Regions from separate parts of the Thalassotalea insulae genome, predicted to be linked through region 3. Evidence: predicted binding sites of a transcription regulator. Region 3 holds the regulator's gene; each other region holds the start of a gene.

The links. The regulator FNR, encoded in region 3, switches genes on or off when oxygen is low (the NO sensors DNR and NnrR bind a similar motif). The targets are predictions, from matches to a motif close to TTGATCTAGATCAA.
Region 1: hemN (oxygen-independent coproporphyrinogen III oxidase) is a predicted target of FNR. The motif match lies at 1,775-1,788, and genes of this name have one in related genera.
Region 2: QQK06_RS11425 (DUF3149 domain-containing protein) is a predicted target of FNR. The motif match lies at 4,857-4,870, and genes of this name have one in related genera.

What each region holds. Positions count from the first base shown of each region.
Region 1 covers NZ_BSST01000001.1:2,212,193-2,223,034, forward strand. The annotation lists gene QQK06_RS10090 (hypothetical protein) at 1-44, opposite strand, end outside; gene hemN (oxygen-independent coproporphyrinogen III oxidase) at 348-1,718, opposite strand; gene QQK06_RS10100 (TraR/DksA family transcriptional regulator) at 1,822-2,133, opposite strand; gene QQK06_RS10105 (DUF2489 domain-containing protein) at 2,167-2,661, opposite strand; gene yihI (Der GTPase-activating protein YihI) at 2,671-3,237, opposite strand; gene QQK06_RS10115 (LysR family transcriptional regulator) at 3,910-4,791, opposite strand; gene QQK06_RS10120 (LysE family translocator) at 4,901-5,506, shown strand; gene fghA (S-formylglutathione hydrolase) at 5,530-6,375, opposite strand; gene QQK06_RS10130 (S-(hydroxymethyl)glutathione dehydrogenase/class III alcohol dehydrogenase) at 6,385-7,518, opposite strand; gene QQK06_RS10135 (zinc-binding dehydrogenase) at 7,659-8,687, opposite strand; gene QQK06_RS10140 (TolC family protein) at 8,704-10,110, opposite strand; gene QQK06_RS10145 (efflux RND transporter permease subunit) at 10,103-10,842, opposite strand, start outside.
Region 2 covers NZ_BSST01000001.1:2,499,786-2,510,627, reverse strand. The annotation lists gene bamJ (BamJ family beta-barrel-assembly machinery protein) at 1-391, opposite strand, end outside; gene QQK06_RS11450 (WD40 repeat domain-containing protein) at 512-1,510, shown strand; gene QQK06_RS11445 (SlyX family protein) at 1,489-1,725, shown strand; gene QQK06_RS11440 (YheV family putative zinc ribbon protein) at 1,808-1,999, opposite strand; gene QQK06_RS11435 (ATP-binding cassette domain-containing protein) at 2,107-4,008, shown strand; gene QQK06_RS11430 (tetratricopeptide repeat protein) at 4,087-4,827, shown strand; gene QQK06_RS11425 (DUF3149 domain-containing protein) at 5,029-5,157, shown strand; gene QQK06_RS11420 (flagellin) at 5,329-6,018, shown strand; gene QQK06_RS11415 (YheU family protein) at 6,165-6,401, shown strand; gene QQK06_RS11410 (YceI family protein) at 6,388-6,957, opposite strand; gene cysQ (3'(2'),5'-bisphosphate nucleotidase CysQ) at 6,982-7,800, opposite strand; gene nudE (ADP compounds hydrolase NudE) at 7,800-8,354, opposite strand; gene yrfG (GMP/IMP nucleotidase) at 8,444-9,136, shown strand; gene QQK06_RS11390 (type II secretion system protein N) at 9,125-9,868, opposite strand; gene QQK06_RS11385 (type II secretion system protein M) at 9,868-10,335, opposite strand; gene gspL (type II secretion system protein GspL) at 10,332-10,842, opposite strand, start outside.
Region 3 covers NZ_BSST01000001.1:4,313,486-4,324,327, reverse strand. The annotation lists gene QQK06_RS19350 (ABCB family ABC transporter ATP-binding protein/permease) at 1-967, shown strand, start outside; gene QQK06_RS19345 (DUF1415 domain-containing protein) at 960-1,508, shown strand; gene QQK06_RS19340 (hypothetical protein) at 1,635-2,441, shown strand; gene QQK06_RS19335 (glucosaminidase domain-containing protein) at 2,458-3,282, shown strand; gene QQK06_RS19330 (NCS2 family permease) at 3,400-4,692, opposite strand; gene ttcA (tRNA 2-thiocytidine(32) synthetase TtcA) at 4,733-5,671, opposite strand; gene uspE (universal stress protein UspE) at 5,786-6,715, opposite strand; gene fnr (fumarate/nitrate reduction transcriptional regulator Fnr) at 6,880-7,599, opposite strand; gene QQK06_RS19310 (sulfite exporter TauE/SafE family protein) at 7,645-8,313, opposite strand; gene QQK06_RS19305 (c-type cytochrome) at 8,785-9,144, shown strand; gene QQK06_RS19300 (cytochrome D1 domain-containing protein) at 9,131-10,372, shown strand; gene QQK06_RS19295 (Lrp/AsnC family transcriptional regulator) at 10,375-10,842, shown strand, end outside.

The DNA.
Region 1 (10,842 bases), 2.1 Mb from region 3:
TCTGGTTGAGTAAAACTCATTTTATAACGGTATTGGTTCGTCACTGAACACTCCAGAACCCTAATAGCTTATTATCGAGCATTTCGGGTTATGCCAAATCAACGATTTAAAGCAAACCACATATCAGGATAAATTTTTAATTATTTTAGCACCTTATCAATAGAATTAATTTATTACAATATAGTCAGGCTGTGTGGAAAACGAGAGTTGAGATAAACGAGCCATACATTAGACTCGTGATGTAAATATTCGCTTAATAAAAAACGATTTATTCAAGGTCTGCTTCACGCTCATCTGCTACGGGCAGTTGAAATTACATTGCTGGTAGCTGTCACAGCATTTAATATTTAGATCACTCGTGAAAAGCGTTGCTGGTTAATGTGATGTTTCATATAAGCATCAAAACTCATACAAATAATGCGGATCAGCAGTCGGGCTTTTTGTTTAACGATAATTTCCTGCTGATTGTTCACCACTAACTTATCATTGATAAAGGTCTCTAGTAGCGGTAGGTCGTCGGCAAAATAGCTATCAAAGTCGATGCCGTACTTTGTATTGATGTGTTGTTTATCTAAATAAAGGTTGCACATTAATTCACGGATAACTTCGCCGCGAATTACATCATCCTGAGTTAAAGTGATGCCTTTTTCTTGGGCATGACCTTGGTCTTCAATGGCCTGGTAATAAGGTTTTAAATCTTTAATGTTTTGGCTGAAGCTGTCACCTATGGCACTAATCGCCGAAACACCTAGTCCTAACAAATCGCAGTTGCCTTTGGTGGTGTAACCCTGAAAGTTACGGTGCAAAGTACCATTTTTTTGAGCGATGGCTAATTCATCATCAGGTTTGGCAAAATGGTCCATACCAATAAATTCGTAGCCAAAACCGCATAAGGTTTCGATCGCCAGTTTCATCAGGGCGAATTTTTCTTGCGTATTAGGTAGCCATTCATCTCGTAATTTACGCTGCGCAGCAAATCGGCTTGGCAGATGGGCATAGCTAAACAATGAAATACGATCGACATCCATTTCATGCACTTTATTTAACGTGCGGGTGAATGTTTCGATGGTTTGATGTGGCAGACCGTAAATTAAATCGACATTGATTGATTGAAAGCCTACTTGCTTGGCGTGGGCGATAAATTGCTCAATAAACTCAGTTGATTGTACGCGATTGATAGTTTTTTGGACTTTTTCATCTATGTCTTGCACCCCAATACTAAGACGATTAAAGCCGAGAGCATATAAGTGCTCGGCTAAATTCATTTCTATTTCACGAGGATCGATTTCGATACTCATTTCTACCTGATCCGCAAAATTAAACGCGTGTTTTAACAGAGTAACCAGTTGGGTGATTTGTTGATGAGTTAAAAAGCTTGGCGTGCCACCGCCCCAATGCAATTGTTTAACGGTATAGTTTTTAAATAGTGGTGCGCGTGAGTTGATTTCTTTGGCAAGGTAATCTAGGTAAATATCTGCTTTATCACGATGGCGAGTGATAACTTTATTGCAACCGCAGTAGTAACAAAGCGAATGGCAAAACGGGATGTGAATATAAAGAGATAACTCATTATTATCTGATTTTTCAATCGCCTGAAGTAAGTCTGTGCTATTAAACTGATGATTAAATTCCAGTGCCGTCGGGTAGGAGGTATACCTAGGACCACTGGTATTGTATTTATTTAATAACTGGCTATCAAAAAATTGCTTGGCTTGCATTTTGGTTCCTTATCTCTATCACAAGGGGATTATAGAATAAGGAACCGATAAGCTTATTGATCGAGCGCAAGCTAAGTGAATTATTAATGAAGTATGGCGTAGGCTATTGGGCGCATTGCACACATTTAGAAGCAGCGGGCTGCACTGCTAAACGTTGGCTGGCAATAGTTTCTCCACATTCTTCACAAATGCCGTAAAGCCCTTGATCAATTTTGGTTATCGCATTGGATAATTGCTGAATTTCTATTTTTGCTTCCGACTCTAGTGCATTGAGTACTTCTTCGTTTTCTCGCTCTCCGGCTTGCTCTGACCAATCGGCATCGCGTCCTTGAGCAAAGTCCTGATGAATAGCGCTTACTCTTTGCTGTAATTCAATAATACGTTGGGTGAACTGTTGTTTTAATTGCTGTGTCATAACGAGATCTTACTCCAAGCTTGTTAGCAAAGATCAGCTATTAGACAGTGCTCCGATCTTTGCTAATGCGTAATTATGCAATTCTTCTATTGCTTGAAAAACAGAAGGTTGTAAGCGAGCTTCAACCTTGGTGCGCTCTAAATCAAACTTCATTCGTTGCTGCTTACTGAGCTGTTTACGTTCTTCAAGAATAGGCATATGCTTTATTGCACCGTATAATTCAAATATAGCAGGAAATTGCAAACTTAGATCGTCGGCGGTTTTTAATGAGTCGAGCAATACTGATAAGCGCCAGCATCCTTCCGAGATATCGCATTGCTCTTCTTTCATTGCTCTAACAATAATGACTACGCTATCGAGGATTTTTTTATCGTGTGTCGCTAACGCCTGCTGCTGTTGCAATGTTAGTTGCTGCTGTCGTTCTGTTTGATGCTTGAGTTGGCGTAGTAGTTTGCCAGCATAAACTGCTAAGCTGATGACGATCATGCAGGCAAATGCCAGCCAGTATGGCCAATAATCTACAATCATCGCAGCTCCTTATTCGTAATCAGATAAATGATTATTATCTAGTTTATCCCATAAGGCGTCTTCATCTGTTTCGCCAGTTGGTTCTGATGATTCTTCTTCATCTGACCAGCCAAGTTGTTGCTGTAAATTGTGGTAACGCTCCATTTTCTCATTGAAGTAATCGATTTCTTCGTTGGTTAATGGCTGCTCTTGTTCCTGCTTAGCGAAGATCGACTGTAATTGCGCATCTTCTTCAATCGCATAAAATTCCTGCTCCAATGCCTGAGTGTTATCTAGCACTTTAATTGCGGCAACTTTTCTCTGTGCAGGCTTTGCTTTAACCGCTTTGTTTGCTGCTTCAGGCGCTTGAGCTTTTGTCAACATTATGGGTTTTTTACTGCCAACACGAGGGTCTTTATTGGTTTGCGGCGCTGATTTTTGTTTCGATTTTTTAATGGCATCAGTCTGGCGCGAGCCGGGTTTTCTGCCTTTAAGCTTTTTCGGTTTTTTATCGCTAGGCGTGGCTAAATCTTTTTTATCTTTGCTGGCGCTAGCTGGTGCTAATCCGGGTTTTCTTGATTTTTTCTGGCGTGTCATTTGGCTAAAAAGTCATAGTTACAATATCTGCGGATATTTTACGCTACTTTTGTTGGGATCGTTAGTGAGATTACAAGATTCCCGTTGAATTTATTTGTTAGCAAGAAAAAAACGATGGCAGAGCCATCGTTTTCGGAGAATATATGAGTGGTGTTACCACGATATATTTTATTTCCAATTCTTAAGTAGTTTTCCTAACTTATTAGCACAGTCCCTGTTACTGACACTTAATTCCTGTTGTTATTTTTGTTTCCTGATTTTCTTTTTCTTGGTCATCCTGACGCTTTCTTGGGCTGTCCTTATTGTCCTCCCGGACTTTTATAATCAGTCATCTTCCTGATGTAAGGTAATTATCCTTATTCGAAATTTGTCATATTCAAAGAATATGTTTGCTTTCCCTGCAACAACATTCCTTTTTATCAGCGCTACCGAGTAGCTGGCAAATACTTTACAGGAGTGAGCAGGACTGACAAGGGATATTTGTAAAAAATTGGTTATTTTGTTCTTACAATTTAGTTATCCAATTAATTTTTATAAAGAAATGATTTTTTACAAAATATAAAAGCGCAAAAGAATAATTAAATAATGGTCAATGTCTTACAAAAATCATGGCAAATAGATGACAAAAATCGCCTGGTTTTTATACGAAAATCTTCGTTTTTATACGGTTTTTTAGGTTGATTTATCGCTGATAAAGGTAAGCAACTGTTTAGTTAAACTGCGTTCGGCAACATTATTTGGCCAAACTGCATAAAGCGGAATTGGGGTTATTTGCCATTGTGGCAATACCTGAACTAGCTGGCCTTGGGTAATTAAATCGTTAACCTGATAATTCGCTGGTGTTGCTAATCCATGACCTAACAGGCATAGCTGCACCATGGCATCAACAGTGTTGACGCTAAGCTGGTGGGAAAATGGTACTTTCACTTTGCCAAAATCTGGGTGCTGAAAGTCGCGATAATTCGGCAGCATAGCAAGCTTCAACCATTGCCATTGCGCTAATTGTTGCGGTTGCGTTGGTGTTTGATAACGAGCATAACACTCAGGTGAACACACCAGAGTTCGCTGAATTTTCCCTATCCGTTTCGCTTTGAGGTTACTGCTGGTGAGTTCTCCGGCACTAATGGCTAAATCTATGCCGTTGGCGATAATATCTTCTCTGCTATCACTATAGAGTAGTGATAATGCAACATTAGGATGTTGATGGGCAAACAGTGATATTTGCTTTGTAATTGGTGACTTGATCAGCGCGGTTGGCAAGGTGACAGCAAGCTTACCCGTGAGTTTTGTTTCTCTATGACTGATCTCATCCAGCCCTTGCTGGGCAGCATGCATCATGGTGTCGATATGTTTAACTAATACTTTGCCTTCATGGCTGAGGGACAGTTTACGTGTTGAACGATAGATAAGGGCCGTACCTACTTGCTGTTCCAGCTGAGCAACATGATAACTGACCACTGATGGTGATAGCTTGAGCGCTTTAGCGGCGGCGCGAAATGAACCAAGCTTTACTACTTGCGCAAAAATTGCCATAGCGCGTAATTCATCAATCATCTTTTGTCCAACTCATTGTACTATCTATTAGAATAATTAATTTCAATCATCCTATCTAGTTATATTTTTTTGCTTTCTTATACTAGAAAAAAATTGTTAAGGAGCAAGCATGTCGATAATTATTGCCATGTGCTTATACGCACTCGCTATGTCAATTTCCCCCGGGCCGGTTAATTTGATGGTGTTAGCCAGTGGTGTCAATCACGGTGTTCGCCACACTATGCCGTTTGTGCTGGGGGCGGTAATAGGTTTTACTTTGCTGTTATTAGTGGTGGGGTTAGGGCTTGGTGTGGTTACTGCAGAACATTCGGTTTGGCTGACTACATTGTGTCTGACGGGTAACAGTTTTATTTTCTATCTTGGTGCTAAGCTTTTTTCTGCCTCTGTGAACGTGCATCAATCAGAACATTTGTTGCCGACCTTTGCCCAAGGAATGTTATTGCAATGGTTAAACCCGAAGGCCTGGATAGCGAGTGTAGCCGGAGTGTCGGCGTTTAATTTAATTGATGCAGCTGAGCAGTTACTAGTGTTTGTTACGCTCTATTTTGTGATTTGTTTATTTGCGATGAGCAGTTGGGCACTGGTAGGGGATAAAGTCAGTGTTTATCTTAACAATCAGCGGCGTATGCTTACTTTTAATCGTCTGATGGGGAGTGTGTTGATGTTATTAGCTTTGTACTTGATGACGAGCTTTTTACTTGAGGGCTATAGTTAGCCCTCAAGTCATGCATGGCTCATCTATCGTTTAAAATGCTGTGCGTGAAATTGTAAATGCTGCTCGATAAAGCTACTGATAAAATAGTAACTATGATCATAGCCATCCATCATATTAAATTCTAACGGATAATGCTTGCGCTTTGCTGCATCGAGCAATGCCTGAGGCTGTAGTTGTTGTTCAAGAAATTCATCTCCACCGCCTTGATGTACCAGCATCGGAAGCTGCCTGCCTGTTTTACTGATTAGTATGCTGGCATCATATTGTTGCCAATCATCTTTGTTATCGCCAAGGTAGTGGCTAAATGCTTTCTCGCCCCAGGGGCAATTAACCGGATGACAAATCGGACTAAACGCTGAAACTGAGCTATAAAAATCGCGATTGCGTAATGCCAGTACTAAAGCGCCGTGCCCCCCCATGGAATGACCACTGATAGCGCGTTGCGCAGATACCGGAAAATGCTGTGTGATTAGTTGTGGTAATTCATAACGAATATAGTCATACATTTGATAATGTTGTTGCCATGGTGCTTGGCTGGCATTGACATAAAAACCTGCACCTAAGCCAAAATCATAGGCTTGGTTGCTATCATCCGGTACATCCGTGCCGCGTGGGCTGGTATCAGGTGCGACGATAGCGATACCGAGTTGTTCGGCAACTCGCAGCGCGCCAGCTTTTTGCATAAAGTTTTCATCGGTACAAGTGAGTCCCGATAGCCAGTAAAGTACTGGCACCGGATTTTCTTTACTGGCACTTGACGGCATAAACACGGAAAAGCGCATGGTGCAATTAACCGTGTTTGACTGATGATTGCACTGTGTTAAGTTGCCACCAAATACTTTATGTTGATTAATGGTTGTGATGGTCATTTTCAGCGTTTATTCCGGTTTAAAGTGAACAACAGAACGAATACTTTCACCCTTATGCATTAACTCAAATGCCTGATTGATTTGCTCTAACGGCATAGTATGGGTAATAAAATCTTGTAGTTTAAATTCACCGTTTAGATAACGTTCAACATAGTCTGGTAATTCAGTGCGGCCTTTAACGCCACCAAAGGCAGTTCCGCGCCAAACACGGCCAGTGACTAGTTGAAATGGTCGGGTCGATATTTCTTTACCGGCGCCGGCAACACCAATAATCACCGATTCGCCCCAGCCTTTATGGCAACATTCTAGCGCTGAACGCATGACGTCGACATTGCCAATACATTCGAAAGAATAATCAACTCCACCGTCTGTCAGCTCAATAATATAATCCTGAATAGGTTGTTCGATATTGGCTGAATTTATACAGTCAGTGGCGCCGAGTTTCTTCGCCAGATCAAATTTTGCTTCGTTAATATCGATTGCAATAATACGGCTTGCTTGCGCCATTTTTGCACCAATTACGGCAGAAAGGCCAATACCACCTAAACCAAAAATAGCGACAGTAGCACCCGGTTCGACTTTCGCGGTATTCATCACCGCACCCATGCCGGTAGTGACACCGCAGCCAAGTAAACATACTTCTTCTAGCGGTGCTTCTGGATTGACTTTCGCTAAGGAAATTTCCGGTAACACGGTATATTCGGAGAAGGTTGAACAGCCCATATAGTGATAAATAGGTTTACCATTTTGGTAAAAGCGCGTGGTGCCATCTGGCATTAATCCTTTACCTTGGGTTTCACGAATTTTTTGGCATAGGTTGGTTTTACCAGATAAACAAAATTTACATTCACCACATTCAGGTGTGTACAACGGGATAACATGGTCACCCACTTTGACACTGGTGACTCCTTCACCTACTTGTTCGACGATTCCACCACCTTCATGACCGAGTATCGCCGGGAAAATTCCCTCAGGATCTTCACCTGACAACGTAAAGGCATCGGTATGGCAGACACCAGATGCGACAATTTTTACTAATACTTCACCGGCTTTCGGTGGCATAACATCCACTTCTTCTATCGATAACGGTTGATTAGGCCCCCAGGCAATGGCGGCTTTTGATTTGATAAATTGTTCGCTCATACTTTTTTACTATTATTGGTTCGATGTAATGTGCAATTATGAACGCTAAGAGATTAATTACCAATGAATTTATAGAAATTTAATGTCATTGGTTTGCTGCTGGCTTAACTGAGTGATAAATGAATAATTTTGGATTATTTTTATTGGCATACTTTGACGATTTGTTTACCGGTAAAACCACCGGCGAGTTGTTTTGCTAATGCTTGACTGATCTCGGTTGCGTTAAAGTTGACTAAGTTGAGCTGAGGGAGCTGTAACTTATCTTTGGCGATGCCATCGAGAAGTAAATTACTCATAAAACTCATTTTCTGTTGTGCACATAAACTGTTAGTGAGCCAGGCGCCACCGAGTGAAACTATGCCAATATTGGGGGCTTTGCGATACATCAGTTGTTGATCAAAGTGTGGCAATGGCTTTAAACAGGCAATACGGCCACAAAAACGCATTAGTTCAATATTACGTATTGTTGCCTCACCACCAACAGAGTCAAGCACTGCGTCAAAGCCGTTTGGCCCAAGCTCACGGCGAATTTTTTCACAGAGTTTTTTATCCTGATAATCAAATACGACATCTGCGCCGAGCTTTTTCACTAATTGATGATTGCGCTTGGCTGCAGTGGTAAAAACATCTGCGCCGCGTAATTTGGCAAATTGGATGGCAAACTGTCCAACGGCACCGGCACCCGCCTCAATTAAGATGGTATCACCTTGTGTTACTTCTAGTTTATCTAAAGCGATTAATGCTGTCATACCAGCACAAGGCAAGGCAGCAGCTTCTTCTCCTGCGACGCCTTTAGGGATCACGGCAACGGCGTAATTAGGGACTTTAGCGTACTCGCTAAGCACGCCTTGGTCGGCGAGGCTGGCATGCCACATCACCCGTTCGCCAACACCTGGAAAAATTCCTTTTGCTGCGTTAACAACCGTGCCAACAGCATCTACCCCTAGCACGTGCGGGTATTGCCATTGGCAAAAGCCGTTTTTTGCGTAATAGCCGTCATTCGGATTTAAACCGACATATTCCACCTTAACCAACAGCTCATTGTCTGCGCAATCAGGCACGGCTATGGTGAGTTCAGATAACGTCATGGCTTGATTGGGCTGCTCGAGCACAATGGCCTGCATTGTCTTAGCTAACTCTGAGGTGGCGCTGTTTGCTGCGTTTGACATCGGTAAACTCTTTATACTACAAGGTGGTTAACGCGCTACTCCATCGGCCATTAAATGCCTGATAGGCACTGACTTTGGCGATAAGTGATGAAATAGTCGAGTCAACGGCATTTTCTTGTGCTATTAAAACATCCCGGCGGGCATCTAACAACTCTAAGTAGGGAATTTGTCCCTCTTGATACATGGCGTTAGCCTGAGAAAATGCTTTATTTGCATGCAAGTAACGGCGTTCTGCATAGTATTTTTGCTTGACTTGCTTATCCAGTGATTGCAAAGATAATTCACTATCACTCATTGCCTTTAATACCGCCTGTTGATAATGATTATAAGCAGCCTCACTTAATAATTGCTGAGCATCACGTTGTGCCAATAACGCCGGATAACTGAGCAATGACCATTCAATTTGCGGTGCCACCTGCCATTGGTGCTGACTATCTTTCAACTGATTATTGCCTAAGCTAAGTACGCCAGTAAAGGCTGATAAGCTGATATTTGGATATAAGGCTTTTGCAGCTGCGACGCTCAGTGAATTTGCCTGACTAAATTCAAATAATGCGCGGCTGATATCCGGACGCAGGGCGATAGCGTGATCAGGCTGCGCCAGAGCAACAGCAAAGGGTTGTGCTAATATTTGTTGTTCATCTGGTAACGATAAATCGTTGACCAGACGTCCGGTGAGCAGTGCCAGCATTGAGCTATCACGATACTGGGCATATGAAATTTCAGGTAATAATGCCTGTTGTTGATTGAGCTGGGCGCGGGTACGATTCAGATCAAGCTCATTAGCCATCCCTTCTTCCACTTGCGCTGCTAACACTTCGATACTTTGTTTGAGGGCATCAATTTGCATTTCAATGATCTGTTGCTTTTTCAGGTTGCCCTGATAGCTGATATAGCCTTTGACTACTGCGCTGACTACTTCTATTTGTAGTGCGCGTAATTGTTCTGCCTGGCTCATCGCTGACGCATTAGCTGCATTGACTAAGGCGCTAATTCGACCAAATAAATCAACCTGCCAGTCAAAACCTATCGCCGCACTGGACTGACGTTGATAAGGGGTGGTCAAATTAGTCCGTTGACTGTCAATCGTTACACCACCTTGCGGCAGATATTTCGCTTTTTGTGCTCCTAAACGTGCTAGGGCGCTTTCTAGCAGCAATTGACTGCTGCGTAGGTCATAGTTGTTGGCTAAGCTTTGGCTAATCAACTGATTCAACTGGGGAGATTGCAATTGCTGCCACCAGTTAACTTCACTTTGACCGCTAAGCTCTGGCGCAATTTGCGCCTCGGCGATAAAGTTTTCAATGAGCTGCTGATGCTGCTCAGTATCAATTTTACTGGCGCAACCTGAAAGCATAGCAGCAATTAGCGTGGTACCAAACGCCAGTTTAGTGCTTAGGCGCTGAGAGATGTTTTTAGTCATGCGCTTGCTCCTGAGCAGATGAATCTTTTATCTTAGTGACCAGCATGTAAAATACCGGGGTGAACAATAGGCCAAAAAAGGTGACACCAATCATGCCGGAAAATACCGCATTACCCATGGCATGACGCATTTCTGCCCCGGCACCTGTTGCCAGTACGAGCGGAACTACCCCGGCAGTAAAAGCGATAGAAGTCATTAATATCGGGCGTAAACGTAAGCGACAGGCAGCGATAATGGCATCAAAATGCGACAACCCTTGCTGATTTTTATCTTTAGCAAACTCCACCATCAAGATGGCATTTTTTGAAGCCAGTGCTACCAGTACTATCAGGGCAATCTGGGTAAATATATTGTTATCTGAACCGACTAACCAAACCCCCAACAATGCTGAGAAAATGGTCATAGGGACAATTAAAATAATGGCCAGTGGTAAACGCAGGCTTTCATATTGTGCTGCCAATACCATAAAGACTAACAGCACGACTAATGGGAAAACATAAACCATGGTATTCCCAGCGAGTATTTGTTGGAAGGTTACTTCTGTCCACTCATAAGTGATATCTTTTGGCAGTGTATCCGCCAAGATGGCTTCAATTGCTTGCTGAGCTTGATCCGAACTATAGCCAGGTGCTGGGCTACCGTTTAGCTCCGCACTTGGGTAACCGTTATAATGCATCACACGATCCGGCCCCGTAGTTGGCGTGACTGTCAGTACAGAACCTAGTGGCACCA
Region 2 (10,842 bases), 1.8 Mb from region 3:
CTTCTTTCTTGGCATTTTCTTCAAGGAATTTTTGCCCTTCAGCTAAGCTTGCTTCTGCCGCTTTAGTCGCCGCTTCTTGTTGCTTAGTTTTCATGCTTTGCTCTAAATTCATCATCAAAGCTTGAATTTCTTCTTTTTCAATTACTGACTTACCCGCTAAGCTGTCTTTAAAGCCACGAAGGATCAAGGTTTGATCTAAGGTTAAACCAAGTTTCTCTTGCTCAGACAAATTACGTTGTGTGAACATACCGATAGATGCCCCTAACCCATACGCTTGTTTTTGCACTTCTGTGTCTAATACTGGCGCTTTTTCTTCTTGTTTTGCTTCTTGTTGGCAACCAATTACTGAAACAAGAGCCATTGCCACTAAAGTGGGTTTAAACAATTTCATTTAATTCTCCGTTAAGGTTCTTTTGATCTTTGATAAAATAACAAAGTTACTGTGCGATACACATGTGTAAAAAAAGAACTTATACTAACGGTAAATGTGAGCTGATAAAAGCATAAAATTTTGACTATTTGTAAACAGAAACGATATTCAGTCATTTTAGTACTACTCTGTTTATCTTTACTTGCCTGCCACCCCGCAGGACAAAAGCCGGTGATCCGTTGGCAACATGCGGTTGAAGGGGCTTATGCGGCTAATATTTCCAACGATGGAACTTTAAGTGTTGTTTCGTCAATTCATCACGGTATCAGCTTATGGGATATCGAAAATAATGCATTAAAATTCAACTGGTCTCAGCAACAAGATACCGCCGATAATCTAGTGTTAGCCGCCGATATTGCTGACAATAACAGCCATGTATTAACCGCCAGCAGAACTAATTTTTCTCTGTGGAATACCACCACAGGAAAATCTGAAGGCTACTGGCAAATCGGCAGCTCCAATATTCGCGATATCGCCGTTGCTAATAATGGTAAATATATCTTAATTGGCAAAAGTGACGGTAAAGTAGTGCACCTTGCACCAAAAACAGGTCGTCGAATCGAATTCTTAGGTCATCAGGAAAAGGTCAATTCCGTTGATATGCTACCTAATGGCCGCATCGCTATTTCAGGTTCAAACGATTTCGTTGCTTACGTCTGGGACACCGAAAGCGGTCAAGTTATCTACCGGTTTAATCACCCGAGTCGGGTCACTACGGTAGCATTAGACCCGAAAGGCCGCTACGCCTTCAGCGCCGACAGCAAAAAATCAGCAAATATCTGGGACCTGACTAATGGTCAATTAGTCAGCCAGTTAAAATACACCAACCGCCAAGAAGTATTTAGCGCAGTGGGCTTCTCCGCAGACGGTCAATATTTAGTTACTGGCGCACCATCACGTAAAGTGAGTATCTGGGAAGTAGCAAGTGGCAAACGCCTTGACAGTTGGCGAGTAACTCCCCGCGATGATATTCGTCCCGCCGGGGCAGTTGTTTATAGCGTCGCTTTTAGCGATAATGGCCTGATATTAACTGAATCATCATCTGGATATGCAGAATCATGGCGAACCAGTCTTCCCTGACAATAGAACAGCTAGAACAAAGTATTGAAGCGCTTGAATCAAGAAATGCCTTTCAAGACGATGTTATTGAACAATTAAATCATGAACTTGCAGTGCACCAAGAAGAAATTACTAACCTAAAACTGCAATTAAAGCTTATCGCAACCAGACTTAAAGAAGCTCAGCCAAACATGTCAGATAAGCAAGAATTAGAACCACCTCCGCCACACTATTAATTCACTACTAGCACGTGTTTATTTGCCAAGCTTGTTTAAAATCGGCAAATAATCACTGCTAATGACACAACTTAGCGATATTTTAAGGCTTAAAAACCCCTATCACTTGTTCGTGCTGGCGTGTTGCTTTTTCAACTTGCTCTTCTGGCTGAGTCATCTGTTCACCACAATTAACACAAGTGACAGTTTCGACATCATTTTCTTTTGTTAACGCCATAGTGTCCATTGCCTGACATTTAGGGCACACCGCACCAGCTATAAACCTTTTTTTCACAACTATTCTCAATTTTAATTAATCTGAGTCAATAGCGATATTTTACCTTGAATAACAACCTAAGGAAAAGCGACAATAGCGGCGTTTATCAATTATCAGGATTTTTCATGATCACCGCAGTCGACCTAAGCTTAGACCGAGGCATTAAAAACTTAATTAGCCGTTCAAGTTTTACTATCCACCCTAACCATAAAGTGGGCTTAGTTGGGGCAAATGGCTGTGGCAAGTCTTCTTTATTTTCCGCATTATTAGGACAGCTGCAACCTGATGCCGGCGAGCTATCAATGCCGTCTACCTGGAAAATAGCAACGGTTAAACAAGAAACGCCTGCACTAGAAAAATCTGCATTGGAGTATGTCATTGATGGTGATCAAGAATTTCGTGAGTTAGAGCAGCAACTGACAGAAGCAAGAGCTAACAACGATGGCAATTTAGAAGCAACACTGATTAATCAGATAGATATCATTCATGGTTACAGTCTGCCCGCTCGAGCTGGCGAGTTACTGCATGGCTTAGGCTTTTTGCAAGAACAACTTGGTCAACCGGTAAAAGCATTTTCCGGTGGCTGGCGCATGCGATTAAACTTAGCTCAAGCACTGATCAGTCGCAGTGATTTATTGTTGCTGGATGAGCCGACTAACCACCTCGACTTAGATGCGGTTATTTGGTTACAGAACTGGTTGAAACGTTTTACCGGTACGCTAGTATTAATTTCACATGATCGTGATTTTCTTGACGATGTCGTCAGCCAAATTCTTCATATCGAACGACAAACCGCCAAACTTTATAGCGGTAACTATAGTTCGTTTGAACGCCAGCGAGCAGAGCAATTGGCACAACAAGATGCCCAATATCAAAAACAACAAAAAGAAGTGGCTCATTTAACCGCTTTTGTCGATCGCTTTCGCGCTAAAGCTAGTAAAGCAAAACAGGCACAAAGTCGATTAAAGCGCTTGCAAAAATTACCGGATTTAGCACCAGCACATGTCGATAGCCAGTTTACGTTTAGTTTTGAAAAGCCAGATTATATGCCTTATCCGCTTCTGTCATTAGAAAATGCTAATTGTGGTTATAGCCAAGATATTAAAATACTTGATCAAACCAATATTTCCTTGGTACCGGGAAGCCGTATTGGCTTACTCGGTCGCAATGGCGCCGGTAAATCAACACTAATCAAATCGCTGGCTGGCGATATACATATACTCGATGGTACTCGTTATTGTGCACAGGAATTACGTATCGGTTACTTTTCTCAACACCAGTTGGAACAACTGCATATGAGCTCGAATGCGATTGAACATATTATTCGTGCTAAACCTGAATTTGGGGAGCTTCAGGCCCGCACTTTTTTAGGACGCTTTGGCTTTAGTGGCGATCAGTCATTATCAGCAGTCAATACGATGTCAGGTGGAGAAAAAGCACGACTGGTACTAGCACTAATAGTATTAGACAAGCCACAATTGCTGCTGTTGGATGAGCCAACCAACCATTTAGATCTGGAAATGCGTCAAGCGTTAGTACTGGCATTACAGGAATTTAACGGTGCAATTATTCTTATCGCTCACGACAGGTACTTATTAGAGTCCTGCGTCGATGAATTTTATTTAGTCGCTAACGGTAAAGTCAGCGAATTTTCAGGTGATATTGATGACTATCAGCAATGGCTTAACGACGATAAGAAAATCAACATTCAAGGCGATAAAATAACTACCTCAGACACCAGCTTGGATAAAAAGCAACAACGCAAACAACAAGCAGAGTTAAGAAAAAAAGCTGCGCCATTAAAAAAGCAAGCTCAGCAATATGAGCGAAAGGTTACTCAGTGGCAACAGGAACTAGATCAAGTCGAGCAAGTACTGGCGGACACAGAGATCTATCAAGAACAACATAAATCTCGCCTGTCGGAATTGTTAAAACAGCAAGCAAAACTTAAACAGAAAATCTCAGAGAACGAAACGCATTGGCTTGAATTAGAAGAACAAATTGAAGAAATAATGTCACAACATTAACGTAATTTTTAATTCCCTTGCTACACTTAACAATATTAAACTAATAATTAACAAAATAATTAACGACTTGGGTGCCCCATGAAAAGATTACAACGAGCAGTACTGGTTCTTGCACTAACTTCAAGTGCATCAGTTTTTAGTTTTGACGGTGATTTAGAGTTAGGTATTTTTCAATTAAACCGTGGTGAGTTTAAAGCAGCGATAGCAGAATTTGAACCACTGTTAGCAGAACAATATGCCCCGGCGCAATATCAAATGGCAATGATCCATTTAAACGGCTGGGGTGTGAAAAAAGACCCACAAAAAGCCTTTGAATTATTAACTTTAGCGGCAGCCCAAAATTACCCTGACGCATTATTTTCTCTATCGGTGATGTACAGTGAGGGAGAAGTTGTCGATAAAGATCTAAAAACGGCTTTTGTGCTAATGGAAAAGGCTGCCAATAAAAATTTAGCCAGTGCACAATTTAATCTAGGAGTGATGTATGCCGATGGTATCGGCGTCAATAAAAATTCTAAGCGTGCAGTCACCTGGTATAAGAAAGCGGCCAGACAGAACTATGCGTTAGCACAATTTAATTTAGCACTGATGTATTTTGAAGGACGTGGCGTTAAGAAAGATCTTAATATGTCTTACGTATGGAATTATATTGCCGCTAAAAGTGGCTATAAGCCAGCTGAGAAAAGTAGAGACATGGATGAACATAAACTCAGTATTGAAGACATCAAAACAGGTCGAGAGCGCGCAGAATCACTCCATGAGCAGATTCTTGAACAAATAGACTTAAGAGCGAAAAAAGCCAGTCAAGCGAGTTATTAAATCAATATCGGCGAATTTATCACAGAATATTGATCTGTATCATTTCGTCCTTGCTTATCAGGTATAAAATAAACCCATAATTTATGTGGAATATATCTGAGGCGTGTTGACTTTGCTGTTTGATTTTTGTTCATGCTAAACAAAGTACTACAAAAACAACCATGAAAGATCAACATGCCCTAATTAAGCAAGGGGTTTGTCATGAACGTTTTCGATATGTTAATCAATGATCCTGTAGTGTTAATCTCATTCATCGGTTTAGCAATTGTCTTAGGTATCTGTGGTTTTTATGTTTATTACTTTTTAAAAAATATTGAAAACAGTCATTAACTAATAACCAACTTTTTATTCAATATGAATTGAACAGGATTAGCTTCAATTTATCTAACCTGTTCATATCTAACATTGTTTATAATGTGACCAAATTTGTGTTTTCTGCTATACTTTACGCCGCGTGTATAAGTGATAAGTAACACTTAGCATTGTTTAAAGGGGTACATTATGGCTTTATCTATTAATCAATCTTCTCCAGCACTAAGTGTTATCGATCGACTTAGCAAAGAGCGAGAGGAAAAAGACGAAAAATTAGCGTCTGGTAAACGTATTAATAGTGCTGCCGATGATGCTGCGGGTCTGCAAATAGCCAGTAGATTGACTTCGCAAATCGATGGTTACCAACAGCTTAGTTATAATGCCCAGGATCAAGTTAACACCAATAATGTCCAGGAAGGACAGTTATCTTCGATTTCTGAAGGGCTACAACGAGCCAATGTGTTATCCATTCAATCAGCGAATCCTTTAAGTGATAATAATGCTATTCAGGGTGAATTTGACCAAATCACAGAACAAATCAACACCGTAGCCGGCGAAGCATTAGGCGATCCAAATTTCCTTGCTGGCCTTGATGCTAGTGATCCTGAAGCAACACAAGCTGCACTAGAAACGGCGCTTACTGCTATCAATGAAAACGCTGCGGCTTTAGGTGCAAATAGTAACGCCCTAAGTAGCCAGTCTGTCAGTTATGAAACCACACGAGTCAATGTCTCGGCATCACGTTCACGTATTGAAGATACAGATTTTGCTAAGACAACCGCAGAGCAACAACAAGTTTCCACGTTATTACAAACAGCAATTATTAATAAAAAAGACGAAGATTCCCGTAAGGGCTTGTTGATCAATCAATTGATCTAGTCAGTAAGTACAGCTAAAAGCCTACAACATGTAGGATTTTTCACATTAAAATAACGCGGAAGTCAGTAAAAATAACTGTTAGAAACGCATTATTTATGCGAAGCTGAGCTTAAGCATTCATCCGTTTAAATAACGAAATCTTCACTATGTTGATCCCTTACCAGTCACTGACAGCCGATACCCTCAATGCCATTATCGAAGCCTTTATTTTACGTGAAGGGACAGATTATGGAGACCATGATGTTGCTTTTGAAGAAAAGATTGCACAAGTCCATCAGCAACTTGTGCAAAATCAGGTAGTTTTGGTGTATTCAGAACTGTATCAAACCGTTAATATTTTACCCGCTGAACAATTCAAATCCCAACAAATCACTCACGAGTAAAACTTAAGGTAAAACTAACTGGTACGGTATGACTGATACTGGGTAGCTTAGCAAGCTCCATTAATTTATTAATACCAGTTACTAGTTCAAAGTCCTGCGCTTTAATTAATAGCGGAGCCAAACTGGTAACTAAAAAGCCATTTGCCATTTTACTCACTAAAACTTCAACGCTAACGGCCTGAGTCTGACCATGAAGCTCTATCTTGCCCTTTAGTGTTAACATTTGACTGCTGTCAGAAGTTAGTTGTTGCAGTACCTTTTGCTCTAACTGCGCTGTAAACATCGCTGTTGGAAAGCTATTGACATTAAAAAGATGCTCTTTCATGCGCTGATCACGAATGGCTATATTAGTATCAACACTGGTTAAATCGATTGTTAACTCGACCTGTCCCTGTGCTGAGACATTAGCATTAAGGTTATGAAAACGATGATTTTCTGCGATATGTTCCTTTTTAAAGGTAGTAAAACTAACCACAGAGTTTTGCTTATCAAGCTGCCAATTGGCAAACACAGGAAAAGCCAATAAGAATGTGCTAAGCCAAAGTAATTTTTTCATAGGTATTCCCTTATTTAATAAATGTTATCTTTGTGCCCGGTGGGGGCGAATGATTTTTTTCCAGGGAATTTGCGCTGAACCTAAAGAAATAAAATCTGGGTTCTTCAAACTTTCCCTTTGATTATATGACAAAGCGGAAAATTCACTGTCTAAAATGGTACCGCCTGCTTGTTCTAAAATACATTGACTGGCACCGGTGTCCCACTCCCCGGTTGGGCCAATACGTAAATAGCAATCTGCACCACCTTCAGCAATCAAGCAATTTTTTAAAGAACAGCTACCAAGCGCTATATGTTGATAATCAAAATCATCACTTAAGTATTGAGCCATTAGGCTTAGCTGCTGACGTCTGCTAATCGCCACTTTTATCTTTCTTTGACCGTCATACGGAGCCACCTTTATCGCCATGCTTTGCTTAATATTTTCTTTAAAAGCGCCTAAATTTTTTTGACCGTAATAAGTTAGCTGATGATCCGGTGCGTGGATCACACCTATCGCTGGCCAGCCATTTTCCACTAATGCCACATTGACGGCAAAATCACCGCTGCCAATAATAAACTCGCCAGTACCGTCAATAGGATCTAATAACCAATAACGTTGCCACTGTTTACGTTGTGATAATGGCAATGCTCCCACTTCTTCAGAAATAATCGGGATGTCAGGTGTTAATCGTTGTAATTCATCCATCAAGACATCATTGGCAGCAATATCAGCACTAGTTACCGGACTATTATCTTCTTTAATCTCTGACGAATAATCACCGCGGCGATAATGTTTTGCCACTTCAATACCAGCTTTCTTACTACTGTCGATAGCTATGGTCAACAATTGCTCTAAATTCATTATCTACTCTTCATTTGATCAACAACTAACATCAGGGCGGCAATACTGCGTGCTTCATTAAAGTCTGGATGGCTCAACAGCTGTTGGTAATCGCTGAGCCGCCATTCAACCACTTCTAAAGGCTCGGGTTCATCTCCTTCTAGCTTTTGCGGATAAAGTTCTTGTGCTAAAAATATTTCCATCGAACCAGCAAAAAATGCCGGTGCCATCGCCACCGTTTGCAGCGCTATTAACTGCCCTGCGCCAAAGCCTATTTCCTCTTTTAGTTCCCGGTTTGCTGCGTCAATTGCCTGCTCACCAGGATCAATTAACCCTTTAGGAAACCCCAATTCATAACTGTGGGTACCCGCACAATATTCTTTAACTAACAGTATAGTGTCATTATCCACGAAGGGAACAATCATCACCGCACCTCGTCCAGCACCTTGCATTCTTTCATAGACACGCTCGACGCCATTACTAAATTTTAGTTCGAGCTGTTCGATAGCAAAAAGGTTGCTTTTTGCCACTTGTTTACGATGCAGAATTTGAGGTAACGCTTTTTTTTCATCCATAATATGAGTCAAATAAATAGAATACTTGAGAACTGCCGAATAAGATTAGATATACTATCTATAATAAGTTGTTTCACTAGGAAAAATCTATGCTTGATTGGTCAAAAATTTCAACTGTTTTACTGGACATGGATGGCACTATTCTTGACTTACATTTTGATAATCACTTTTGGTTAGAGCATTTGCCAAAACGAGTCAGTGAACGAGACAACATTCCCTTAGCCCAGGCTAAAGAACAATTACAACAGCAATATCAGGAAGTTGCTGGCACTATTGGCTGGTATTGCCTGGATTATTGGGCGGAACAAACCCAGTTACCGATCACTATGTTAAAACGTGAAGTACAGCACCTGATCCAACTGCGCAATGACGCACAATTATTTTTAAATGCCCTTAAAGCCACCGGACGCAAGATCATTCTGGTAACCAATGCACATCCGGATAGTTTATCGTTAAAAGTAGAGCGGACCCAGTTAGATAAATACTTTAACAAACTTTATTCCACGCATGAGTTTGGCGTGACGAAAGAATCACAAGAACTATGGCAAAAATTAAAACAGACCGAACCATTTGATTTAGCATCAACTCTATTTGTTGACGATAGCTTGGATATTCTAGCTTCCGCCAAAGAATTTGGCATTAAGCACTTACTGGCGGTAGCGAACCCCGATAGTCAGCAACAAGCAAGGGAAATAAAAGGTTACCCATCCATCACTAACTTCAACGACTTAGTGGATGATATCTACGCCTATAAGTTTAATCCAGAGACGCTAGAATCTTAATCGATATCGTCCCTGATTATCCGCTTTTCCTAAAAACGGGATCAACTGACGTATTTCCGCTGGCATCTGAGCTTTAGGAGTAAGATAGCCGTCACCGGACATGCGTCCGCCACCACCGATAAAAGCGGTAAAACTCATACCTAAATCATTCGCTTCATCTAAAGTCAGCTCAACATTTCCTTGCTTGCAAGCCAATTTAGCGTGCAAGGCACCAAGCGACACTTTTTGTTCCAATGCGGTCACTGCTGCTTTCGACCAGCGAATATCGCCATCAAGTTGCTGACAGACTTCTTTACCGGCAACAAACTCTTCAACCACGATGTCAAGCGTACTATGCGCTGTCACAGGAACAGGTAAAGGCAGTTGTGAGGCAATCTGATTAGCAGCCAAATTGACTTGAACATCTGTTAACTTTAGTTCAGATAAAAAGCCTGACATACTGGCTCGCCCTTCAGGGCCTGCTAATAATGCATCACCAAAGGTGACATCAATTTGTGGATCTAATGTCAGTAGCGATAATACACTTAATTTCGCCTCTAACTTTTCAACTAGCCAGTTATCGACTTTTATCGCGTCAAGTTGACTATGCCAAATCGTTCCTTCAATTTGTCCTAACTTAACATTATGAGGTAAGTTCACCCATTGCATCACAAAACGCGCAGGTAATAACGCAACAACGAACATCAAATAGACAAAAACAAAGCTTGTCACTACAACAGACGTTTTTTTCATTAACTTTTTCCTAATTGCAAGCGTTTAACGCGCACTGCTCCGGCTTGTTCCCCTTGAGTCAAATCGATATTTAGCACTTCAATGCCTTCCTTATTGGATAATTGCTCCAACCATAACAGTAACTGTGAGAACGCAATATTATCAATCCAGACCTGGACATCATTACTCTGAGGTTGAATTCGGGCGATTGAGATATCATACGCTTTAGCTGAACGGTTAATTATACTTGATAGGCTACCAGTACTTTTACTGACAGCATTACCTTTAAGCGACTGATAACGCAGAGTTTGAGTTGTTACCCAAGTCAGTAATTCTTGTCGCTGTTTTAACTTACGATGACCATTTTCAATATTGTTATTTAACGGTTGCCAAATAAAACTATATAAAATAAAGATCACTAACACAGCACTGAGCGCACTAACTAATTGCTGCTCTCGTGCATTAAGTTGTTGCCACCACGCCTTCATGATCGCCCTCCATTACGCGCCTTAATACTCAACGCACCTGAGACTTTATCCCCTTGGTTACTCTGAGTACCTTGTGAAACCTCGAGCTGTTGAGCTTCCAGTTGAACTTTAAATTGTTCAAATTGCTGATAGCCATTGGCGCTTGCCTGTAACCTTAGTTCATTACGCCTGCTATCAAATCGTAGTGAGTCAGGTTTTAACGAAGGTACTTTTGCAAATGCTGGCTGTACTTTAGCCAATAAAGATAAGAACTCAGCACCAGCTTCGCTAGCACCAACTTCACTCATTTTACGTTTTAACTGAGAACGAATTGTCGCAATACGCACCCGTTTAGTTTGCGGGAATGCCGCTTTATATTGTTTAATAATTTCTTGCTCGACCGCTAATTGTTGATCGTGAATTTGCATCAAGGTAACAGATTTAACGATAACATTGACCAGTAACGCCGCAAGCAAAAAACCTGCAGCCCAAGCCCAGGTTTTCACTAGAGGAGAACGCTCAGATTTG
Region 3 (10,842 bases):
CTATCAGGTTGCTCATCAGCAAATGACCTTAGGGGACTTTGTTTTGATCAATGCGTTTATGATGCAGCTGTTTATTCCACTCAATTTTCTCGGCTTTGTTTATCGGGAAATTAAAGGTTCGTTAACTAATATCGAACGAATGTTTGATTTAACGTTACGTGAACCAAAAGTTCAGGATATCCCTAATGCTAATGATTTAACCGTAAGCCAGGGAGAGGTGACTTTTAATAAGGTCAGCTTTCATTATCATGCGGATCGTCCGATATTAAAAGATATCTCTTTTACTATAAAAGCCGGACAAAAAGTCGCTATTGTTGGTGAAAGTGGTTCAGGTAAATCAACTTTAGTGAAACTGTTATTTCGGTTTTACGATGTTAATAGCGGTAATATTGCGATTGACGGGCAAGCAATTGATCAGGTAACGCAGCATTCGTTGCGAAAACATATCGGGATAGTGCCACAAGATACCGTATTATTTAATGAATCTTTGTATAGCAATATCTTGTATGGTGATGTTGAAGCCGGTGAGCAAACCGTTAATAAAGCAATTGAACTTTCGCATTTATCGGCTTTTGTGCAATCTTTACCTGAAGGCGTTAATACTTTAGTTGGAGAGCGTGGTTTAAAGCTCTCTGGTGGTGAGAAGCAACGGGTTGCTATTGCCCGAACAATAGTTAAAAATCCGCCAATATTGGTATTTGATGAAGCAACCTCGTCGTTAGATAGTTACTCTGAACAGGCAATATTAACCGCAATAAAAGAAGTCGCACAAAATCATACCAGTTTAGTGATTGCCCATCGGTTATCGACTATCGTTGATGCCGATAATATTTTAGTCTTGCATCAAGGGCAATTAATTGAGCAGGGTGATCATCAACATTTATTGAAACAACAAGGACATTATTATCGTATGTGGCAATTACAGCAAAGCACTAAAGAAAACACAGAGGAAAAGCTGAATGACTGAGCAAATTCATCCCGCAATTGTCAAAACTAAGCGCTGGCTAGAGCAGGTGATTATTGGTTTAAATTTTTGTCCTTTTGCGAAAAAAGAGTTTGTTAATAACACTATCAAGTATCATATCTGTCCGCATACCCGCATAGAAAAAGTATTAACTGATTTAGCCGGACAATTTGAATATCTAGCCGCGCATCCTGAAACAGAAACTACGTTATTGATTTGTAGCTTAGGTTTTAGAGATTTTGATGCTTATTTAGAGTTACTCGATTATGCTAATGAGTTACTGGTTGATTTAGGGTTTGAAGGTACATTTCAGCTTGCCAGTTTTCATCCCGATTATGTATTTGAAGGAGAAGCAGCGGAAGACGCCGCTAATTTTACTAATCGCTCACCTTTGCCGATGCTACATTTGCTTAGAGAAGAAAGCCTTTCCAAGGTGCTAACCTTATACCCTGAGCCTGAACGAATTCCTGATAATAATATCGCACTTGCTAGAGAAAAAGGCAGTACTTATTTTCGGCAAATATTACAGCATATTCATGACTAGCGCTGCTTGCTTTGGTAAAAGCTTTTATTCATTGGTTAACTTTAGGTATAATTAACCTTTTGTCGTTTAGAATGTCTCGAACGCTAAGCGGTATTTATCTCAGTTGTTTGATAAAAAGGTAATTTAGTGGAAGAACGTTCAATTTTGCAGGTCGGTGGTAGTATAGAAAAGGCATTAAAAGGAGAGTATTCCATTGATGTTAAAGGGGTATTGCACGAAGCTTGGCGTTTGACAAATAAATCGCGTAGCTCGATCAATTTGGGTCTGTTTATCTCATTATTAATCGGTGTTTTGGTCACTTTGTTAGTCGCTAGCTATGTCGGCGGCGTTGACGTTTTATTTCAAGAACAGCAAGGACAGCAGGAGCCGCAGGCTGGTGCGTTGCTTAATATCTTGGTGACTATAGTGGTTTACCCTTTCTTAGTTGGCGTTGAGATGATGGGGATCTTCCATGCGGTTGGGTTACAAACTCATGTTAAACTGATATTTGCTTTTTTAAAGCGTGGCAGCTGGGTCGCTATCTGTGCCTTGTTATCTTCCACTATGGTGGCACTTGGCGTTACCATGTTCTACTTACCCGGAATTTATCTCGCTGTTGCTCTCTCGTTAGTGCTGCCATTAGTGGTAGAAAAAAAAATGTCGCCATTAAAAGCCATTAGCCTCTCGTTGCAAGTCACTCGCTTTCAGTGGTTTCATTTATTTGCTATCTATTTAGTACTGTTTATTGCACTTATTCTTTGTGTTTTACCACTGGTGCTATTAGCGACAACTTCTGTTGCTTTGCTTGGAGGGGTTTTTACTTTGTTTGCGTTAAGCTATTTGGCGCCAATGTTTTATAATGTAAAAGGAATTTTATATCGCGAGATCTTTGGTATGCATTTAAGTGTCAGCAAAGATGCCAGTGATCATTTCGACAGCACATTTTCGGCATAGTTAAAAGGAGTTTGCAGTGTTTAAAACATGGTTAATCAGGGCAAGTTTATTTGCGGTTTTTATCATTGCTTTAGTTAAACCGCTGATCGAACAACAGCAATATCAAGTTGCAGATAAACAAGATGATCAAGTTAGTGCAAAGTCACAAGTTGAACAGCCTTTGCACAATGTAGACTTGCCTGAATTTGCTGATATTAAAGATGTTAAGCAAAAGAAAAAACAATTTTTTGCTTTCATTAAACCGGCAATTGATGATGAAAATGACCGTATTAGTCGTTTACGAAAACAATTATTCGTAATTGAGCAAAAACTTGTTCAGTCGCAAGCGTTAACAGCGGAAGAAAGCCAGTTAATGCAGCAATTAGCAAAAAAATACAAAGTCAGTAAAAAATTGTCACCGGTTGATAAAATTAAGGAATTATTAACTAGGGTTGATATCGTACCGAAAGAGCTAATTTTAGTTCAGGCGGCGAATGAATCCGCGTGGGGAACATCTCGTTTTGCCCGTATAGGGTTAAATTTTTTCGGCATCTGGTGTTATAAAAAAGGTTGCGGCATGGTACCTAATGGGCGAGATGAAGGGCTTAAACACGAAGTGGCGGCGTTTCAATCAGTAGAAAAGGCTGTGCAGCATTATCTTTTTAATATTAATACTAATGCAGCATATCGGGTATTTCGCATTATCAGAAGTCAGTTACGCCAACAGGATAAGCCATTATCTGCGCAAATATTAGCGACAGGTTTATTGCCGTATTCTGAAAGAGGTACAGATTACGTACTTGAGATCAGTGAAATGATCAGACATAACCAGCGTTATTTTGATAGTTATGCCAGTGAGTAGTCTAGCCGAAGGTAAATCAGAACTTTGATAAAAAAGCGCGATAATATATCGCGCTTTTTTGCTTTGATAACGGAATTAATATTATTTGCATTAAATATTGATTCCAATAGATATAACTTAGCCGATAAAAATAACTTTCATTAAAAATAGTAGCGCTAGCACTATGACGCTAGGATTAAGTTGTTTATATTGCCCACTAAACAGGCGAACTGCAACATAACTGATAAAACCAAAAGTAATGCCATGAGCGATAGAAAAAGTAAGTGGCATGGTAATACAGATAATAGCTACAGGGACAGCGTCTGAAAGGTCATGCCAGTCTACCTGTACTAGACCTGCTAACATGAGTACTGCGACATAAAATAATGGGCCAGCCGTTGCGTATGCGGGTACCATACCTGCTAATGGTGAAAAGAATAACGCCAATAAAAACAGTACGCCTACTACAACAGCCGTTAGGCCAGTTCTGCCGCCAGCGGCAACGCCAGCGGTGCTTTCTACATAACTGGTAGTTGTTGAGGTGCCAAGCATACTACCGGCAACTGTTGCGGTAGAATCAGCTAGTAGTGCTTTACCTAAACGCGGTAAATTACCTTTACTGTCGAGTAGCTCTCCTTTTTGTGCAACGGCAATCAGCGTGCCTGAGGTATCAAATAAATCGACAAATAAAAATGCAAAAACAACGCTGATCATCCCAACATTGAAAGCGCCGGCAATATCCAATTGCATCAACGTGGGGCTGATCGACGGCGGCGATGATATCAGCCCTTGATATTCTATATTACCGGCAAGTAAGCCTATTAAGGTAATAGCTAATATTGAGATCATTACCGCGCCGTTGATTTGTTTATTTGCTAGGCCGACAATCAGGAATAAGCCCAATGCTGCCATTACCGCTGGAAACGCAGTAACATCGCCAAGGCTAACAAAGGTTGCCGGGTTATCAACAACAATGCCGGCATTTTTTAACGCAATAAAAGCTAAAAACAAGCCAATGCCAGCAGCGATACCAAAACGTAAAGCATGAGGAATGGAATTGATGATCCATTCCCTTAATTTAAATAAGCTTAACAAGGTAAAAATACAGCCAGAGAGAAATACACCACCAAGTGCGACTTGCCAGCTATAGCCCATTTCCAGGACCACACTATAGGTAAAAAACGCGTTTAATCCCATGCCTGGTGCTAAGGCAATCGGATAATTGGCAAGCAGTCCCATAATAAAGCAACCCAGAGCTGCGGCCAGGCAGGTGGCAACAAAAATAGCACCATGATCCATCCCTGTTGCAGCCAGCATGGTGGGATTAACAAAAATAATATAGGCCATTGTTAAAAACGTAGTGATCCCGGCAATTATTTCTTGTTTAATCGAAGTATGATGGGCATTAAGGGCAAAAATTCTTTCAAACATAATTAAATTCTCATGCTATTAGCGGTATCGGCGTTGCTCATTATTTTATTTCAACAATATCAAGCTGTTGGGCATTATCTTGGTGATAAGAGGGGGCTGTTGATGGCGTGACAGCTAGGTCGTCAGATGGATCGAAAGCGACATCACCACCATTAATGACACCTGAGTCGACGGTAATGGTTTTAAAATCAAACAGGTTATTGTCACATAAGTGAGACGGCACGACATTTTGCATCGCGGTGAACATTGACTCGATACGACCAGGGAATTTATCGTGCCAGTCGTTCAGCATTTGTTTAATGTTTTGTCGCTGTAAATTGGGTTGCGAACCGCATAAATTACATGGAATGATCGGAAACTGCTTCAACTCAGCATACTGAATCAGCTCAGACTCTTTACAAAAGGCTAATGGGCGAATGACGACATGTTCACCATTATCTGAGACTAGTTTGGCTGGCATCGCTTTTAATTTGCCGCCGTAAAACATATTGAGCATCATAGTCTCTATCATGTCATCTCTGTGGTGTCCTAGCGCAATTTTAGTGGCATTAAGCTCTTTAGCTACCCGATATAGCACTGCTCGACGTAAGCGTGAGCATAAACTACAGGTGGTTTTGCCTTCAGGAATTTTTTCTTTGACTATTGCGTAGGTATCTTCTTCGATAATTTTATAATCAACATTGAGTGAAGCAAGATAATTGGGCAGCACATCTTCAGGAAAGCCTGGCTGTTTCTGATCTAGGTTAACAGCAACAATATCAAAATGTATCGGCGCCGATTCCTTTAAAATCAACAAGATGGATAGTAACGCGTAACTGTCTTTGCCGCCAGATAAACAAACCATTATCTTGTCACCATCTTCAATCATATTATATTGGGCAATTGCTTGACCAACATGACGACGAAGTCTTTTCTCAAGTTTATTGAGTTGTGTTTTTTGCTGTGAAGTTAATGTATTTGTAAGTAGAGTACTGGCCATCGCGCGTTCATCATATTTAAATCAAAAATCGGCGCGTATTATATACAAACTGAGCGTTAAGTAACATCTTATCTCAAAGGTATTAACGCTCAGTTTGTTGTCATCAGCCTAAGATTATTCCGCCATAGGGGAGACGTAGCCATCAGGTTTTAATGCCAAAACATCACAATTCAGTCGATCGATAACATGTTCTGCTGTATTACCAATTAGAGCGGCAGAAATACCCGTACGGCCAACCGTGCCTAAAATAACCAATTCTGCATCTAACTCGTTTGATAAATTTTCAATGACATCTTCGGGTAAACCTTCAACTACATGGGTATGCTCTTCACCAATTGAATAGCTCTGCGCGTGTTTTGCCATCGCTTCTTTATGATGGTTAAACATCGAATCGTTATATTCACTGGCGTTAAATTCAGGGATTTCAATGGCAATGTTTACCGGTGTACCAGGGAAAGAATTGACTAAATGAATATTGGCTAAAATAAGTTTAGATAAATGAATGGCTTCTTCAGTTATTTTGACATTGAGCGATTGGTGTTCAGATTCATCACTGCCAACATTTAATGCGGCCACAATATTGCCGTTAATTGGCCAGGAATGCTCTTTCACCAATAAAACAGGGCATGGGCATTTTCTTAAAATATGCCAGTCGGTTGGGGTGAAAATTACAGATTTTAGTTTATCGTGCTGATGGGTGCCTTTGATGACTATGTCGTATTGATGCTTTAATACCTGTTCGATAATAGGTTCAAATGGACGGTTATGCCAAATCACCTTGCTGTCAATAGTGAGATCTTGATGGTCGATACTATCAATTATGTCATTGAGCCACTGGATACGATCATTAATTAAGGATTGACGCATAGCTTCGCGTTCATCACTTGATAGCATAGTTGTCATTTCATAGGAAAAGTCATAAATCGACAAAAATGCGGTGATCATAGCTCCCGTTTTTTTCGCTAACTCTACTGCACGCTTCAGGGCTTTTTGCTCTTCAGTTGTTGGATCTATCACTGCTAATATTTTTTGATACTTTTCCATTATCCGCTCCAATTAAGATAAAACTGGTTATTAACTTATCTTCAGTATAGCGAGAATACGGCAATATTAAACATTAATACTTTGTTTTAAATCAAAAAGTATTTGATCAATCTTAGTGTTGAGGAAGTAGTAAAAGTAGGGAGGAATACACAAGGTGTGCTGATTTATAAATCAGCACACTCGTTTAGTTTATCTATATCTAAAATAGTAATGAGTTTACCGTCAACTTGAATAATGCCGCTCTTATGAAAACGGTTTAATAAGCGGCTAATAGTTTCCACGGTTAAACCAATATAATTGCCGATATCACTGCGGGTCATGGTTAAACGAAACTCTTTTGCTGATAAGCCACGTGCTTGATAACGAGCACTTAATGAGCTGATAAAGGTTGCTAAACGTTGCTCGGCATTTTTACGGTTAAGCAAAGTTAACATTTGTTGATCGGTTTTGATTTCACTGCTCATCATGCGCAAAATTTGTTTTTTTAATTTCGGCATGCTGTTCGATAGGTTATCTAAAGTATTGTAAGGGATCTCACAGACCATAGATGTTTCTAATGCCTTAGCAAAGCTTGGGTGCTCAGTGGCAGCAATAGCATCAAAGCCAAGTAAATCACCAGCGAGGTGAAAACCGGTAATTTGTTCTTCGCCACTTTCATTCACGGTAAATGTTTTAAAAGTACCAGAGCGAATTGCATACAAGGACTGCATTTTCTGACCGTCTTGGAACAGCTCTTCACCTTTATGGATTGGGCGTTTACGATCGATAATTTGATCGAGCGTATCCATCTCCCGATCGTTTAACGAGAAAGGCAGACATAGCTCACTAATACTACAATTTTGGCAGTGGATATGCTGCTGACCGGAACATTGATTCTTATACATAAAATCCTTTATCACTCAATCTTGGTTGCTACCTTTGCTATGGTATTAAAATAGGGTTCTGTATGCAATGTTTAATGTAAAAATGCCATAAGCAATGAGTAGTAAAGCGATGAACTTTCTGACGCGAACATTTTTGAATAATTGCTGCCCTTGCACTATTCCAAAAGATAAAAATAGCAGTGCGGGGAGTGTTCCTAAACCAAAACACATCATAATTAACGCCCCCGTTTTTCCACTACCACTAGCCAGTGACCAAGTTAAGGTTGAATAAACCAAACCACAAGGTAACCAGCCCCATAGTGCACCTAGTAACAATGCCTGCTTTAAGTTGTTAACCGGCAATAATTTTTTACTAAATGGCGAAATATATTGCCACAAGTGTTTGCCAAGCATTTCTACCTTAGTCAACCACATCAGCCATTGGCCCATATAGAGGCCGAGTAAGATTAAAAATATGCCAGCGATGATTTTTAATCCGGTGATCGGTAAACCGATATTTTTGGCGGCAAGTGAACCGGTAAAGCCGGCTATTGCACCAATCAATGCATATGATGAGATGCGGCCAATATGGTAACTGATAACGTAAAGTGGATGATTTTTAGCGTCTTTGGCTAAGGAAGAGGTAAACATGGTGGTGATTCCACCACACATGCCGATACAGTGCCCTGAGCCCATCAAGCCGATAATAAATGCGGAAAAATAATCGATTTCCATTAATTTAACTAAGCTTATAACTTTGGTATAGATGATATCACGCCGTTGAATCTAAAAGATAATTTTTTAAAAATCTTCGCTCTAAACTAGAGTCTGTTGATCTCAAGTTTGTTTTTGTAGCAACTTGTTTGGTATTGATACACTGCAGCGTTTGTGACCTGTAGTCATTCTACTCAAATCAAGCGGTAATGATTTTATGCTCCTGCAAAGTCACCTTATCCCACATCCATGCGGGGCAACACAGTAGAAATGCCAAACAGATGCTGCCTAAAGGGGTCAACTAAATTCAAACAGCAAAGATTAACAGCCCTTAATAGTTGCATAATTTTGTTAATTTGCCGCAAATGTGATTTGAATCAATCAATCTGCTTATTCAAGATAAAAAGCATGATCTCCAACAACAAATTGTTTTAGTACTTTCGATAAATTAGCTTGCACCTATCAGTTAACGGTAATAAAGGCAGTTAAAAAGTGAATGGGATAAGCAAAATTTGCTCAATCGTGGCGTTAGCTACTGTACTTGCGTTTTACCCTTTGGCGTTACATGCGAAATCCAGCCAGGTTTCCATCAGTAAAGCGCGTCAAAAGCAGCTTATTCACCTTGTGAAACAGGACTGCGGTTCATGTCATGGTATGACATTAAAAGGTGGCTTAGGACCGGCACTAACGAAAGAGGCGCTAAAAAATAAGCCCTTATTACTTTTACAAAACACTATTACCCACGGCAGGCCAGGTACGGCAATGCCGCCGTGGAAGTCGATCATTAATGAACAAGAAGCTTTGTGGATCAGCAAGCTGTTATTACAAGGGATGAACCATGAGAAAGAATAAATCTTTAGCAATAATCGCAGTAGCATTAGTCAGTGTGTCTTTACTGTCATCATGTAGTCAAACCACGGATGTCAAAGAAAATACTAAAGTAACAACACTGCGCTCAACTGGCGATATCGGCGTCATTATTGAAAGAGCTAGCGGCCAGGTGCAAATTGTCGAACATAGCAATAATTCCTTGCTGAGTGAATTGAATGGCCTAGGTGATTTATCTCATGCTTCGATCGTTTTTTCTCGTGATCAGCGTTATGCCTATGTCTTTGGTCGTGACGGTGGTTTAACAAAAGTGGATCTATTACAAGATAAGATTGCCAAGCGGGTGATTCAATCCGGTAACAGTATCGGTGGCGCCATTAGTCAGGATGGAAAACTGGTGGCGGTTTCCAATTACACCCCGGGTGGCGTTAAGGTGTTTAACAGTGAGACTTTGGCGTTGGTTGCAGATATTCAAGCGACGGTTGTGCCGAGTAAAGGGCATACTAAAGATGGACAGCCATATCGTTCTAAAGTGGTGGGATTGGTTGATGCACCGGGTAATAAGTTTGTTTTCAGCCTGTTTGACAGTCATGAAACTTGGATCGCTGATTTTTCCAAGCCAGAAATGAAACTGACTAAATTTACCGATATCGGTTTGTTTCCTTATGACGCACTGATCAGTCCTGACGGTAGATATTATATTGCCGGCTTATTTGGTGAAGATGGCATGGCGTTACTTGATTTGTGGCATCCAGAAAAAGGCACACGGCGTATTTTGCCCAATTATGGTAAAGAGGATAAAAAGCTGCCAGTTTATAAAATGCCACACCTTGAAGGATGGGCAATGGCAGGTGATTACGCTTTCGTCCCGGCCGTGGGGCGACACAAGGTGTTAGTCGTTAGCACTAAAACCTGGCAGCAGGTTGCAGAAATTCCGGCGCACAGCCAACCAGTATTTGTTATGGCACAGCCGGATAACCGTCAAATCTGGGTTAACTTTGCCTTTCCAGATAACAATACCATTCAGGTATTTAATACCGAAACCTTTGACTTGGTAAACACACTACAGCCAGGGCCGGCGGTATTGCATATGGAATTTACCCCAAGAGGAGAACATGTTTGGATCTCAGTTCGTGACAATAATGAAGTACAAATTTACGACACCAATAGCCAAGCTTTATTAAAAACCCTGCCAGTTAAAAGCCCGAGCGGTATTTTCTTTACTAATCGTGCTCACCAGATAGGTCTGTGATTATGAGTGAGTTAAATTTAAGTGAAGTGCGGTTAAGTGAATTACAGCAGCGGATCATTAATCGTTATCAAAAGGGTTTCCCACTAGTCGAACAACCTTACGTGGAAATTGCTGAGCAACTGGCGGTAAGTGAACAGCAAGTGATCGAAGCAATAGAAGAGCTTCATCGGTATCAGGCATTATCTCGTGTCGGTGCGGTATTTGACCATAAAAAGGCAGGCGCCAGTACACTTGCTGCCATGGCGGTACCTGAACAGCAATTGGATAAAATTGCCGCCATTGTTAATCAGTTTGAGCAGGTTAATCATAACTATGAACGGGAACATGATTACAACTTGTGGTTTGTCGTGACCGCCAGTGACTTGTTAGCACTTAATCGGGTATTAGAGCAAATAGAGTTATTGACTGGCTTGCCAATTTTAGTGTTGCCGATGGAAGCTTCGTACCATATAGATCTGGGCTTTACTATC